DNA from 3 places in the Sphaerimonospora mesophila genome. Region 1 is predicted to be linked to each of the others. Evidence: riboswitches for the same ligand, from Rfam matches in the RefSeq annotation. Region 1 holds a riboswitch; each other region holds the start of a gene.
What was found. Region 1 has a riboswitch for cyclic di-AMP ahead of AP234_RS27470 (GH25 family lysozyme). Riboswitches for the same ligand answer to the same signal wherever they lie in the genome.

Region 1 (4,312 bases):
GGCCGTGACCGCCCGCGACGTCGCCGAGGCGGCGTTCTTCAACAGCGGGCAGGACTGCACCGCCGTCACACGGGTGCTCGTCGAGGATCGGGCGTACGACGACGTCGTCGAGGCGCTCGCCGACGCGGCGCGGGCGCTGGCCGTGGGCGGCCCCGACGAGGAGGGCGTCTTCCTCGGTCCGACGAACAACGCGGCCCAGGCCGAGCGGGTCGCGGGCTTCCTCGACCGGCTGCCCGGGCACGCCCGCGTGGTCACCGGCGGCTCCCGGCTCGATCGGCCCGGCTACTTCTTCGCGCCGACCGTGGTCGCCGACGTGCGGCAGGACGACGAGATCGTGCGGCAGGAGGTCTTCGGTCCGGTCGTGACCGTACAACCGTTCACGAGCGAGGAGGAGGCCGTCGAGCTCGCCAACGGGGTCGACTACGCGCTCGCGTCCAGCGTGTGGACCAGGGACACCGGCCGTGCGATGCGGCTGACCGCCGCGCTCGACTTCGGCGCCGTCTGGGTCAACTGCCATCAGGTGATCATCCCGGAGATGCCGCACGGCGGCTTCAAGCACTCGGGCACCGGCAAGGATCTCTCCCGCTACGGCCTGGACGCCTACACGCGGATCAAGCACGTCATGATCAGCCACGGCTGACCGGCTTTCGCCTCCGCTTTCAAGGGGGTGCGGCGAGATATCACCCAAACTTGGGGAGGGTTTGCCGCGTTCCAGGGCACGAGAGGACGTTGTCCGATGTATTACTGATTATCGGTTTATCGGCCAGATGGCGGGGCGTTGCCGGACGTGCCGGGTGGTCGCCTTTCACCTGGTGCGGAGCTCGGTCCGGATCACATGACCGCTCGGGAGGAGGACGTGCTCGTTAAGTCGCCCCCGCTCGCGGCCCATGAGCGGTTTCACACGCATGACCTCGAGGACGCCCACGCGGGGGTGGAGCAGGCGCTCGGCCCGCACGGACTGCGCCTCGTCGAGCGTGGGACGCGGCTCGACGCCCGCATGAACGGGGTGACGCTCGACCGGGTCGGCCTCTACTACCTCGGTTACGGGGCGGAGATGCTGGTCACGCCGGACGAGTGGGGGAGCTACTTCTTCGTCGAGATCCCGCTGACCGGGGCGGCGGAGGTGACCCAGGGCCGGGAGCAGATCGTGGCCACGCCCGAGCTCGCCTACGTGCTGTCGATGACGGGACGTACGTCCATACGATGGGCGGCCGGGAACGAACAGCTCATCGCCCGGTTCGACCGCTCGGCGCTCGAAGCCCAGCTCGGCAGGATGCTCGGGCGGCAGCCGGGCGAGCCGCTCGTCTTCTCCCTGGGCATGGATCTGACCCTGCCCCCGTCCCGGTCGTGGCTTTCGGTCGTCGACCTGCTCCGGCGGGAGGCGGAGACCGGCGGAGCCATGCTGACCCAGCCGGCCGCCGCCAAGCGGCTGGAGGAGCTGCTGATGACGCAGCTGCTGCTGGCCCAGCCCAGCAACTACACCCCCGCCCTGCTCGGGGAGCAGCCGCGTGTCCCGCCGCCCGTGGTGAAGCGGGCCATGGAACTCATCGAGGCCCACGCCGCCGAGCCGCTCACCGTGGAGGACATCGCCGAGGCCGTGGGCGTGGGGGCCCGGGCGCTGCAGGAGGGGTTCCGCCGCCACCTGGACACGACCCCCATGGCGTACCTGCGGGACGTGCGCCTGGACCGGGTGCGCGCCGAGCTGACGGTGGACGCCGTGGACGCGACGACCGTCACCGATGTCGCCTTCCGCTGGGGGTTCGCCCACCTCGGCAGGTTCTCCCTCGCCTATCGGCAGCGCTTCGGCGAGCCCCCGTCGGCGACGCTGCGCCGGTGACGCACGCGTCGGCGAAACCCCGTGCGACCGGCCTCGCCGGGGCCGGGACAGGCCCGGGCCGCCGGCGAGGACGGTCGCGCGTGATCAGGGCCGGCCGAGGGCGCGCAGCTCGTCGGGGGTGAGCGCGGAGACGTTCTTGTCGATGGGATATTCGGTGTACTGGTGGATGGCCCAGCTCTTCCAGTCGGCGGGCGGCGTGACGGCGCCCGGGGCCTTGCTGTAGTGGGCCACCCACAGCGGATACTCGGCCAGGCCGTGGCCATAGGTGTTGGCGAAGTTCCAGCCGCTGTAGAACATCGGGGTGACGCCGGTCTTGGCCTTCACGTGGGCGAGCCAGGCCTTGGCCCAGGCGTTGACGTGGGCCACCGACCTGCCGTTCGTGGTCTCCAGGTCCAGCACCAGCAGATCGCCGGGTTTGGCGGGGTGCTGGTTCACCATGGACAGGAAGTGTTCGGCCTCGGCGATGGGATCGTTCTTGGGGTGACCGTAGTGGTAGGCGCCGCGGACGATGCCCTTCTCGTCCAGCTCCTGCCAGAAACGGGCGAAGGTGGAGTCGCGGAAGGACAGGCCCTCGGTGGCCTTGATGATGCCGAACTTCGCCGGGCTGGCGGTCCAGTCGTGGTTCGGCTCGTGGTTGGAGACGTCTTCGCCGTACATCAGCGTGACGTTCTCTTCTCCGGGCGCCTGCGGTGCCGCCTGCACCGGCGTGGCCGCGAAGACGCCGACTGCGGTGAGTACGACCAGGGCCGCGCCGAGACGCTTGCCGGAGAGGCTCAGGCGGCGCTTGAGAGAGACAGGGGCTGCGGAGAGCCGGTGTTCCAGCATGAAGGGATTGACTCCTTGCTTCCATGCCGCCTGCCGGGACAGCTGACGGGTTCGGGGCGGCGAGCGCGCCCTACGGTGCGCAAGGGGGCAGGCGCTCCGATTCACCCGAGGGGTGGTCCCCGGCTCCGTGAGGTGCGGAGTCGGCGGCCGTGCACCTCCTGACGGGACAGCTCCGTCAGGAGACGCGCGGATCCGGGCAACGAACCGGCAACGCAACCGACGACGGAGTCACCGCTGCGCGTGCCGTGGAGTCAAAAGGTACACACACCCCCATTGGGGTGCAAATAGGACAAAAATCCTGGGACGGGAGCTTCGCGATGGGCTGCTTACTCCTTCGGGGAAAGAGGTCCGTCGGTGTGCGGGACGCGTTCGGCGGGGATGACGCCCAGGCGGCCGGCCTGGTAGTCCTCCATCGCCTGGAGGATCTCGGCCCGGGTGTTCATCACGAACGGTCCGTAGTGGAAGACCGGCTCGCGGATCGGCTGCCCGCCGAGCAGCAGCACCTCCAGGTTGGGCTCGGCCTGGGGCTGGGCGGTGTCGGCGGTGAGGGTCAGCGCCCCGCCGGGGCCGAAGGCGGCCAACTGCCCCCTGCGTACCGGTCGCCGCTCGGTCCCCGCCGAACCCTGGCCGGCCAGCACGTACGCGAGGGCGTTGAAGCCGGGGTTCCACGGCACCTCCAGCCGGGCGCCCGGGCTGATGGTCGCGTGCACCATCGTGATCGCGGTGAACGTGATGCCGGGGCCGGGGTGCCCGGCCAGCTCACCGGCGATCACCCGCAGCAGCGCGCCGCCGTCCGCCGAGGCGAGCAGCGCCGCCTCACGTCCGCGGATGTCCTGGTAGCGGGGCGGGTGGAACTTGTGCGCGCGGGGCAGGTTGACCCACAGCTGGATGCCGTGGAACAGCCCGCCCGAGACCACCAGGTGCTCCGGCGGCTTCTCGATGTGCAGCAGGCCGGACCCCGCTGTCATCCACTGGGTGTCGCCGTCGGTGATCGTGCCGCCGCCGCCGTTGGAGTCCTGGTGCTCGAAGACGCCGTCGATGATGTAGGTGACGGTCTCGAAGCCGCGGTGCGGGTGCCACGGGGTGCCCTTGGGCTCGCCGGGGCCGTACTCGATCTCGCCCATCTGGTCCATGTGGATGAACGGGTCCAGGACGGACTGCGGCACCCCGGCGAACGCGCGCCGTACGGGGAAGCCCTCGCCCTCGAGGCCGCTGGGCGCGGTCGTCACGGATCGTACGGGGCGGGGGGTGGCGACGGCCGGGTCGGGTGCGGTGACGCGGGGCAGCGTCAGAGTGTCGGCGGTGACGGCGGGCATGGCACGCTCCTGGTTGAAACTTAAATTACATGGGCTTGCAACCAATTGTGACCATCGCGCATTCCCCCGGCGAAGCCAAGCCCGCCCGCACTCCCGGATGCGGCTCCCACTCGCGGCAGATCTGCTCGAAATGAGGGCCGAGGACATCGCTGACGAAGCGGCGGCGGCCGGCCTGCCATGCTCGCGCGGCACTCACTGGGCCGGACCGCGTGGTGAGAGCATCTCACCAGCGGTTGCGTGCCTCCTCGGCCCAGCCGATAAGGCCGTCGAGGTCCACCCAGGCGCCGTCGTCGGCCCGGGCCCGACCCGAGAAGCGGCCGAAGCACTGGTGGGT
Region 2 (4,312 bases), on a different contig from region 1:
GGTTCTGGAGGGTACGGCTCGCGCGATGCTGCGCAGGCTGGCGATCGAGCAGGCGCAGTCGCGGGTGCCCTCGATGGTGGCGGCGGTGGTGCGGAACGGGCAGATCGCCTGGTTCGGGGCCCGGGGGCGGGTCGACGGGCAGCGGCCGGAGCGGGACACGCAGTATCGCATCGGGTCGATCACCAAGACGCTGGTGGCGGTCGCGGTGATGCGGCTGCGCGACGAGGGGCGGCTGAATCTGCTCGATCCGTTGGACAAGCACGTGCCGGGCACGCCGGTGGGCGAGGCGACGATCGCCCAGCTGCTGTCGCACACCAGCGGGCTGACGGCCGAGCCGCCCGGCGCGTGGTGGGAGCGCACGCCGGGGGTGGCGGTGGCCGAGCTGATCGGCGCGATGGGGCCGGAGTCGGCGCGGCATCGTGCGGGGCGGCGCTACCACTACTCCAACGTGGGGTTCGGGCTGCTGGGCGAGCTGGTGGCGCGCAAGCGGTCGGCGCCGTGGGAGCAGGTCGTGCGCGAGGAGATCCTGCGGCCGCTCGGCATGCGTGACACGACCCCGCGCCCGCGACCCCCGCACGCGACCGGGTACGCCGTGCATCCGTGGGCCGATGTGCTGCTGCCGGAGCCGGAGAACGACCATGTCGCGATGGCCCCGGCCGGGCAGATGTGGTCGACGGCGGCCGACCTGGCGCGCTGGGCGGCGTTCGTCGCGGGTGACACGGCGGAGGTGCTGCGGCCGGAGACGCTCGCGGAGATGCGCGAGCCGGCCATCGTGGAGGACGGCGACTCCTGGACCCGGGGCTATGGCCTGGGTTTCCAGCTCGTACGGCACACCGGCCCGCGCGGCCCCCGGCGGCTGGCCGGTCACACCGGGTCGATGCCCGGGTTCCTGGCCACCGTGTGGGCCGACCCCGCCGAGGGCGTCGGCGTGCTGTGGCTGGCCAACACCACCTCGGGGGTGCGCGGGCCGCTCGACGTCGACCTGCTGGACATCCTGGCCGAGCATGAGCCGCAGCTGCCGGCCGAGTGGGAGCCCGCCGAGGTCGACGACGATCTGCTGGAGCTGACCGGGCCGTGGTATTGGGGGCCGGCGCCGTACGTGCTGCGGGTCCTGCCGCGGCGGGGGCTGTCGCTCACGCCGGTCAGCGGTCAGGGCCGGGCGTCGCGGTTCGCCGCCAGGGACGACGGCACCTGGGTCGGGCTGGACGGTTACTACGCCGGTGAGACGCTGCGGGTGGTCCGCTCCGGCGACGGCGGCGTGCACCTCGATCTCAACACGTTCGTGTTCACCCGCGAGCCGTACGATCCGCAGGTCCCGGTGCCCGGCGGCGTCGACCCCCGGGGGTGGCGCTGAGCGCGCCGCGGTGACGTGTGCGCGCGGGGCGGGCCTGCGCGCGACGCCCCTTGGTTCCCACTGATCCGTCCAGTAAAACCCCAGTTGTCTTTACTTGACCGGCGTCGTGGTATCTATTACCTTTTATGCATCCAAGGGCGCATATGTCCGTTTTTCAGGTCAAGTGTGCCCACCTCTGACCGACGCGGTGTCCCGGCCGGGACACCGCCCGGCCGCCGAGTCCGCGTCCGCGCGGAGCCGGGGACCCACCTCTCCTTGGGGTGAATCGGCGCGCTGTGCCGTGCCGTAGGGCAACTTCCAGCCCGAACCCGTCAGCTAACCCGGTAGGCGGCATGGAAGCAAGGGAGTAGACCCCGCATGCACGCCCTCAAGTCCTGTGCCCGTGCTGCCCTCGTCACGGGCGTCGCCGCCGGCGCCCTCGTCTCGGCCGTGGTCGCCGGGCCGCAGGCGGCGCAGGCCGGTACCACCCACGCCGCCGCGGTCACGTCCCACATCGTGCAGGCGGGCGGCGAGCAGGCGGGCGGCGACGGCGCCACCAGCGGCAGCCCCGACACCCTCGCCCAGATCGCCGCCACGCTGCCCAAGGTCAGCCCGCAGGACGTGCTGAAGCTGGCCGCCAGCCAGGTCGGAATCACCGAGAACAGCTACGGCGGCGGGACCAAGTTCCACGAGTGGTACATGTCCAGCCCGCGCGCCCAGGAGACCCTGGCCCGTGACGGCGGCACCCTGTCCGGTTACGCCAACGCCCCCTGGTGCGACATGTTCGTCTCCTGGGTGGGCGAGCAGCTCGGCATCGGCCCCGTCATGGGCTCCGACGCCTACACCGTCACGCACGCCACCTGGTTCGCCGAGCACGGCCGGTGGGGCGACACCCCCGTGCCCGGAGCGGTGGTCTTCTTCGACTGGAGCGGCGGCGACTCCATCGGCGGCATCGACCACGTCGGCTTCGTCGTCCGCGACAACGGCGACGGCACCATCGAGACCATCGAGGGCAACACCGGTGACGGCGGCGCCGTTGAGCAGCGCACCCGCTCCAAGAGCTACGTGGCCGGGTACGGCTACCCGCTGTACACCGCGCCCTGACGCGATCCAGCCCGCGAAGCGCTGAAACGCTGAAACGCTGGTCGGACCCCGACCGGAGGCCGTGACCCGGCTCCCGGTCGGGGTCCCGCCGTCTCAGCTCCACCCCGTGTACGCGGCGGTTCGCCCGGCCTTTTATGTTCTGTAATGCTGTGCCCGTAGGGCCGCCGGAGTCCGCGGCACCAGGAAAAAGGAACAGCTCAGGAGGAGACGTGGATCTCACGCGGACGGGACTGCCGGGTATCGGGCTGCAGCATGTGCTCACCACCGAGCGAGGCCGGCAGGTAGGGGTGATCTCACATCACACCGGCCGCCGCGACCTGGTGATCTACGACAAGGAAGACCCCGACACCTGTGTGGTCACGGTGATGCTGACCGCCGACGAGGCCAACGCGCTGGCCGAGCTGCTGGGCACCGGCCGGATCGTGGAGCGCCTCAGCGAGCTGCATCGCCAGGTAGAGGGTCTCATGACGGAGAAGATTCCGATAGCGGCGGGATCACCGTACGACGGACGCGCGCTCGGTGACAGCCGAGTACGCACCAGGACCGGGGCGTCGATCGTCGCCGTGGTCCGCCAGGGTCAGGTGATAGCCAGCCCGCGTCCCGATCTCGTGTTCTCGTCTGGCGACGTCGTCGTCGTCGTGGGCACCGGGGAGGGAACAGCGGCGGTGGCCGACATCTTCGCCAACGGATGACGCCCGTGCACGGTGCCATCCAACTAATCGAACTCGGTGCGATCATCCTGGCCCTGGGGCTGCTCGGGGCCGTGGCGATCCGTTTCTCCATTTCCGCGATCCCGCTGTACCTGCTGGCCGGTCTGGCCTTCGGCATCGGCGGGATCCTTCCCCTGACCACCAGCGAGGAATTCGTCTCACTGGGCGCCGAGGTCGGCGTGATCCTGCTCCTGTTCACCCTGGGCCTGGAATACACGGCCGATGAACTGGTGGGGACGCTTCGGACCTCGGCCCCGGTGGGCCTGCTCGACCTGGTGCTGAACGCCGCCCCCGGTGTGATCACGGCGCTTGTGCTGGGGTGGGGGCCGGTCGCTGCCGTCGCCCTCGGCGGCATCACCTATGTCACCTCCTCCGGCATCACCGCCAAAGTGGTCGGGGATCTCGGCTGGCTGGGCAACCGCGAGACCCCGGCCGTGCTGTCGGTGCTGGTGTTCGAGGACCTCGCCATGGCCGCCTACCTGCCGATCCTCACCACGCTGCTGGCCGGGGCCGGGCTGGCCGCCGGGGCGATGAGCCTGGCCATCGCGGGCGCCACGATCACCGTCATCCTGGTCATCGCGCTGCGGCACGGTCCCCTGGTGGGGCGATTCGTCTCCAGCCCCAACGAAGAGGTGCTGCTGCTGAAGGTGCTCGGGCTGACCCTGCTGGTCGCCGGGGTCGCCCAGCAGCTGCAGGTGTCGGCTGCGGTGGGGGCGTTCCTGGTCGGCATCGCCCTGTCGGGCCCGCTGGCCCACAACGCCAGGCGCGTGCTGGAGCCGCTGCGCGACCTGTTCGCCGCCGTCTTCTTCGTGTTCTTCGGCCTGCAGACCGATCCGCGTCAGCTGCCGCCGGTCCTCGGGATCGCCACGCTGCTCGCCGTGATCGGCGTGGTCACCAAGGTCGCCACCGGCTGGATCGCCGCCCGGCGGGCCGGGGTCGGCCCGAGCGGCCGGCTGCGGGCGGGAGCCGCCCTCATCTCCCGGGGCGAGTTCAACATCGTCATCGCCGGCCTGGCCGTCAGCGGCGGCGTCGGCGCCAAGCTCGGGCCGCTGGCCGCGGCCTATGTGCTCATCCTCGCGGTCGCCGGGCCGCTGCTGGCCCGCGGGGCCGAGCCGCTGGCCCGCCTGCTGCGCCGCCGGGCCGCAGCGGCCTCCCCTCAGGCGGC
Region 3 (4,312 bases), on a different contig from region 1:
GGCTCGGCATGAAGCCGTACCGGCACGAGGCCCGCCTCGCTCCCCGACCTCGCCGTGTCGGGTCGTGTCGCTAGCGGCCGGTCGGGCGCTTGCCGTGGTTGGCCTTCTTCTTCTTACGTGCCTTGGACTTACGTGCGCGCTTTCCCATCCGGGGACCGCCTTCCTCGTCCGGCTTTTCCCCACTGTCTCCCGGCCCGGCATGCCGTACAAGGGAGAAGCCGGATCCGTGCCGAATGACCCATCATGAATCAACATGCTCGCTACTTCTATCTGGCATAATTTGTTGAAATCTGTTGATAGGAGCGAGGGATGCTGGCCCAGCAACGGCGGCAGGCGATCCTGGAGCGGGTCCGCAGGACGGGTGGCGTACGCGTCGCCGAGCTCGTACGCGACCTCGGCGTCTCCGACATGACCATCCGGCGGGACCTGGAGGTCCTGGCGGACCGCGGTCTGATCGAGAAGGTCCACGGCGGCGCGACCGCCGCGGGCACCGGATCCACGGAGGAGCCCGGTTTCGCGGACAAGTCGGCGCGCCAGCGGGCGGAGAAGGAGGCGATCGCCCGGCGGGCCGCCCGGCTCGTCCAGCCCGGCGGCGCCGTCGCGCTGTCGGCCGGCACCACGACATGGGCCCTCGCCCACCATCTGGTCGAGGTGCCCGAGCTGACCGTCATCACGAACTCGGTGCAGGTGGCGGACGTCTTCCATCGGGCGGGCCGGACCGACCAGACCATCGTGCTGGTCGGCGGGGTGCGCACGCCGTCCGACGCGCTCGTGGGACCGGTGGCCGTCACGGCCATCCGATCCCTGAACGTCGACACGCTCATGCTCGGCGTCCACGGGATGTCCCCCCGAGCCGGCTTCACGACCCCGAACCTCCTCGAAGCCGAGACCGACCGGGAGCTGGTCGCCGCCGCGCGGCAGCTCGTCGTCCTGGCCGACCACACCAAGTGGGGCACGGTCGGCATCAGCACCATCGCCCGTCTCGATCAGGCCCATGTCGTCGTCAGCGACAGAGGACTACCGGATGACGCACGGGCCGAGCTGTCCGAGCACGTCGGCCGCCTGATCATCGCCGATCCGGCCGGGGAGGCCGGGCCGCGCGCGGCGGCGCCGTGAACGGCGGCGGCAGGAGCCACGGACGACGCCGGCACCGGTCGCTCAGGCGACACGACAGGCGACAGCACGAACGACTGAACGACGACGTGAAGACCGACATGAACGGCAGCGTGAAGACACCGTGAAGCGCACGATCACCCATCTCGCCGACGGCCGTGAGCTGATCTACTACGACCGGCGGGACGACGCGGACCACGGGGCTTCCGACACCCGTGACCTGCCTCCGCGCCCCCTCGCCTCCGAACTGCGCCACGACCCGCTGCTGGACGAGTGGGTGGCGGTCGCCCGGCACCGTCAGACCCGCACGCATCTCCCCTCGGCCGAGGAGTGTCCCCTCTGCCCCGCCCACCCCGGCTCGGAGATCCCCTCCCCCTACGAGGTGGCGGTCTTCGAGAACCGCTTCCCGTCCTTCAGCTTCAACACCGGCGGCTTCGACACGGGGCAGAGCGCCGGGACCGGCGGGCACGACGACGTGGGCGGGCTCAGCGAGGCGCGGCCGGGCGTCGGACGCTGCGAGGTCGTGTGCTTCACCGCCGACCACGACGCCTCCTTCGCCTCCCTCGGCGACGACCGGGTCGAACTCGTCATGGAGGCATGGGCCGACCGTACGGCTGAGTTGTCCGCTCTGCCGGGAGTTGAGCAGGTCTTCTGCTTCGAGAACCGCGGCGCCGAGATCGGCATCACGCTGCCGCATCCCCACGGCCAGATCTACGCCTACCCGTACGTGACGCCGCGAACCCGGCGGATGCTGGACACGGCCGCCCGATACGCGGGAGGGAACCTGTTCGCCGATGTGCTGGCGGCCGAGCGGCGTGGCCCCCGGGTGGTCGCCGCCAACGAACACTGGACCGCCTTCGTGCCGGCGGCCGCCCGCTATCCGTTCGAGGTGCACGTCTATCCGCACCGCCGGGTGCCCGACATCCCCGCGCTGGCGGCCGAGGAGCGCGCCGCGTTCGGGCCGATCTACACCGAGGTGCTGCGCCGTCTGGACGGCCTGTTCGGGGTCGCCATGCCGTACGTCGCGGCCTGGCACCAGGCCCCGGTCTCCCATCGGCGCGATCTCGCCTATCTGCACCTGCAGTTGTTCAGCATCCGGCGGGCGCCGGACAAGCTGAAGTACCTCGCCGGCTCGGAGTCCGCGATGGGCGCCTTCGTCAACGACGTACTGCCGGAGGAGGCGGCCCGGATGCTGCAGCAGGCCCGGATCACGGGCTGATCTCCGAATGGTTGCGACTTGGGGTGGCAACCGGTCTTTCCGTACCACTAGTATCCTTCGCATCGACTGACCCAGCCGACAGGCCTAATCCCAGGCGCCGCGCCCGGGAGCCGGGGACCCAACAGGAACATGGGGTGAAGGCACGCCAGGTGTTCGACCTGGTGCCCGGGCGCCTCCAGCCCGAACCCGTCAGCTAACCCGGCAGGCAGATGGAGAGGAGTGGGCACTGCCCCGCGTGTCACCTCTGGCCGCCGTTGTGCTGGCGGCCGCCGTGCTCGTGTTCGGTACGGCCACAGCGGGCCATGCCGACCCGAAACCCAGCAGGAGCGTCCTCAAGAAACAGCTCGCCGGCCTGGAGAAGAAGGTCGACCAGCTGATCGTCGACTACAACGCCAAACGGGTCGAGCTGGCCAAGGCCCGTACGGCGGAGCAGGCCGCGCGTGAGCGGCTCGCCCGGGCCGAGGCCGACTACGAGGCCATGAGACGGTCGGTCGAGGACTTCGCCGAGCGGACGTACCAGATGAGCGGCCCGGTGCCGGTTCCCGACCTGACGACCTCGGCGCTCGTGTACCAGATGCAGCAGGAGCAGGTGCTCAGGCTCGGCCGCTTCGAGGAGGCGCGCGCGGAACGGCAGCGCGCCGCTGACGCGGCGAAAGACCTGACCGCCCGATTCAAGGCGCAGGCCGCGACCGTCGCCGATCGGCGCAAGGAGGCGGAGAAGCTGATCGACGAGATCAAGGACAAGCTCGACAAGCTGATCCCCGTCGCCCCCGGCAGACGGCCGGGCGGCTCGTGGGCTCCCGAGTTGCCCACCGGCGCCGACAACATCACTCCGCGCACCCGGTTGATGCGTTCCGAGGTGGCCGAGCACTTCGACCTGCGCTTCCCGGTCGGCTGCTACCGCTCGGACACGAGTGGCGAGCATCCCCTCGGTCGCGCCTGCGACTTCATGATGAGTTCGGGCGGCGCGATGCCGACCGAGGAGATGAAGGCCCTCGGCGACGCCATCGCGGACTGGGCCATCAAGAACGGCGCCAAGCTGGGCGTGAAGTACGTGATCTGGCGGCAGCGGATCTACAACCTCGGCCGACCCGGCTGGCGGGTGATGTCCGACCGCGGCGGGGTCACCGCCAACCACTACGACCACGTTCACATATCGATGTACTGAGGCGTTCGCCCTGCCCCTCGGTCCGCCCCGTGCCTCGGTCACTCCTCCGGAGCGGGCACCCGGGCGGCGAGCGTCTTCGGCGCCACATGGCGGAAGGCGTCTGCGACGATCCGCCGGATCTCGTCCCAGTCCACCGGGACGTCCAGGTAGACGCCCAGCCAGCCGCGGTGCCCCACGTAGGGCGGCCGGAAGAACCGGTCGGGCTCGGTCTCGACGAGTTCCTCCTGCACCCCGGGAGGGGCGGCGCACCAGAACGCGAGCCGGTCGACGTGGTGGTGGTCGGCGAACATGACGAAGGTCTTCTTGCCCCGCACGAACCAGGTCGGCTCGCCGTGACTCAGCCGCTCGGTCGTCTCGGGCAACGCCAGGCACAGCGCACGCAGCCGCTCCAACTCGTCCATCGACGAAGAATACGACACCGCGCGGCTATTCGTACGTCAGTTTGAGAAAGTGTGGATCGCCGATCAACGGGCTCAGCCGGAGATGCGTACTGGGTTGACCAGATCGGCGTAGATCAGCAGACCACCCATGACGAGGAGCAACGCGGCCATCACGTACGTCAGCGGCAGCGCCTTCGCGACGTCGACGTGGGCGGGCATCGGCCGCCGCCGGACCCGCGCGACGGCGCGTTTGATTCCTTCCCACAGCCCGCCCGCGATGTGGCCGCCGTCCAGCGGCAGCAGCGGAATCAGGTTGAACATGCCGATCGCGAGGTTGAGCCCGCCGAGCACGGTGATGAAGATATTGATCTTGTTCTCGACGGGAATGTCCGAGGCGGCTATCTCACCGCCGATGCGGCCAGCGCCGACGAT

Region 2: it holds a riboswitch for cyclic di-AMP, as region 1 does, so the genes downstream of both, AP234_RS05730 (CHAP domain-containing protein) here and AP234_RS27470 (GH25 family lysozyme) in region 1, are expected to answer to the same signal.
Region 3: it holds a riboswitch for cyclic di-AMP, as region 1 does, so the genes downstream of both, AP234_RS00280 (coiled-coil domain-containing protein) here and AP234_RS27470 (GH25 family lysozyme) in region 1, are expected to answer to the same signal.

What each region holds. Positions count from the first base shown of each region.
Region 1 is NZ_BCBX01000047.1:23,531-27,842, reverse strand. Features, by position in the region: gene AP234_RS27480 (aminobutyraldehyde dehydrogenase) at 1-640, shown strand, start outside; gene AP234_RS27475 (AraC family transcriptional regulator) at 836-1,837, shown strand; gene AP234_RS27470 (GH25 family lysozyme) at 1,922-2,662, opposite strand; cyclic di-AMP (ydaO/yuaA leader) riboswitch at 2,675-2,818, opposite strand; gene AP234_RS27465 (pirin family protein) at 2,989-3,978, opposite strand; gene AP234_RS27460 (DUF2804 domain-containing protein) at 4,202-4,312, opposite strand, start outside.
Region 2 is NZ_BCBX01000031.1:288,179-292,490, reverse strand. Features, by position in the region: gene AP234_RS05735 (serine hydrolase domain-containing protein) at 1-1,354, shown strand, start outside; cyclic di-AMP (ydaO/yuaA leader) riboswitch at 1,558-1,698, shown strand; gene AP234_RS05730 (CHAP domain-containing protein) at 1,712-2,437, shown strand; gene AP234_RS05725 (cation:proton antiporter regulatory subunit) at 2,647-3,129, shown strand; gene AP234_RS37795 (cation:proton antiporter) at 3,135-4,312, shown strand, end outside.
Region 3 is NZ_BCBX01000030.1:22,043-26,354, forward strand. Features, by position in the region: gene AP234_RS39340 (50S ribosomal protein bL37) at 71-148, opposite strand; gene AP234_RS00270 (DeoR/GlpR family DNA-binding transcription regulator) at 310-1,116, shown strand; gene galT (galactose-1-phosphate uridylyltransferase) at 1,238-2,332, shown strand; cyclic di-AMP (ydaO/yuaA leader) riboswitch at 2,404-2,554, shown strand; gene AP234_RS00280 (coiled-coil domain-containing protein) at 2,568-3,500, shown strand; gene AP234_RS00285 (MmcQ/YjbR family DNA-binding protein) at 3,539-3,901, opposite strand; gene AP234_RS00290 (M50 family metallopeptidase) at 3,974-4,312, opposite strand, start outside.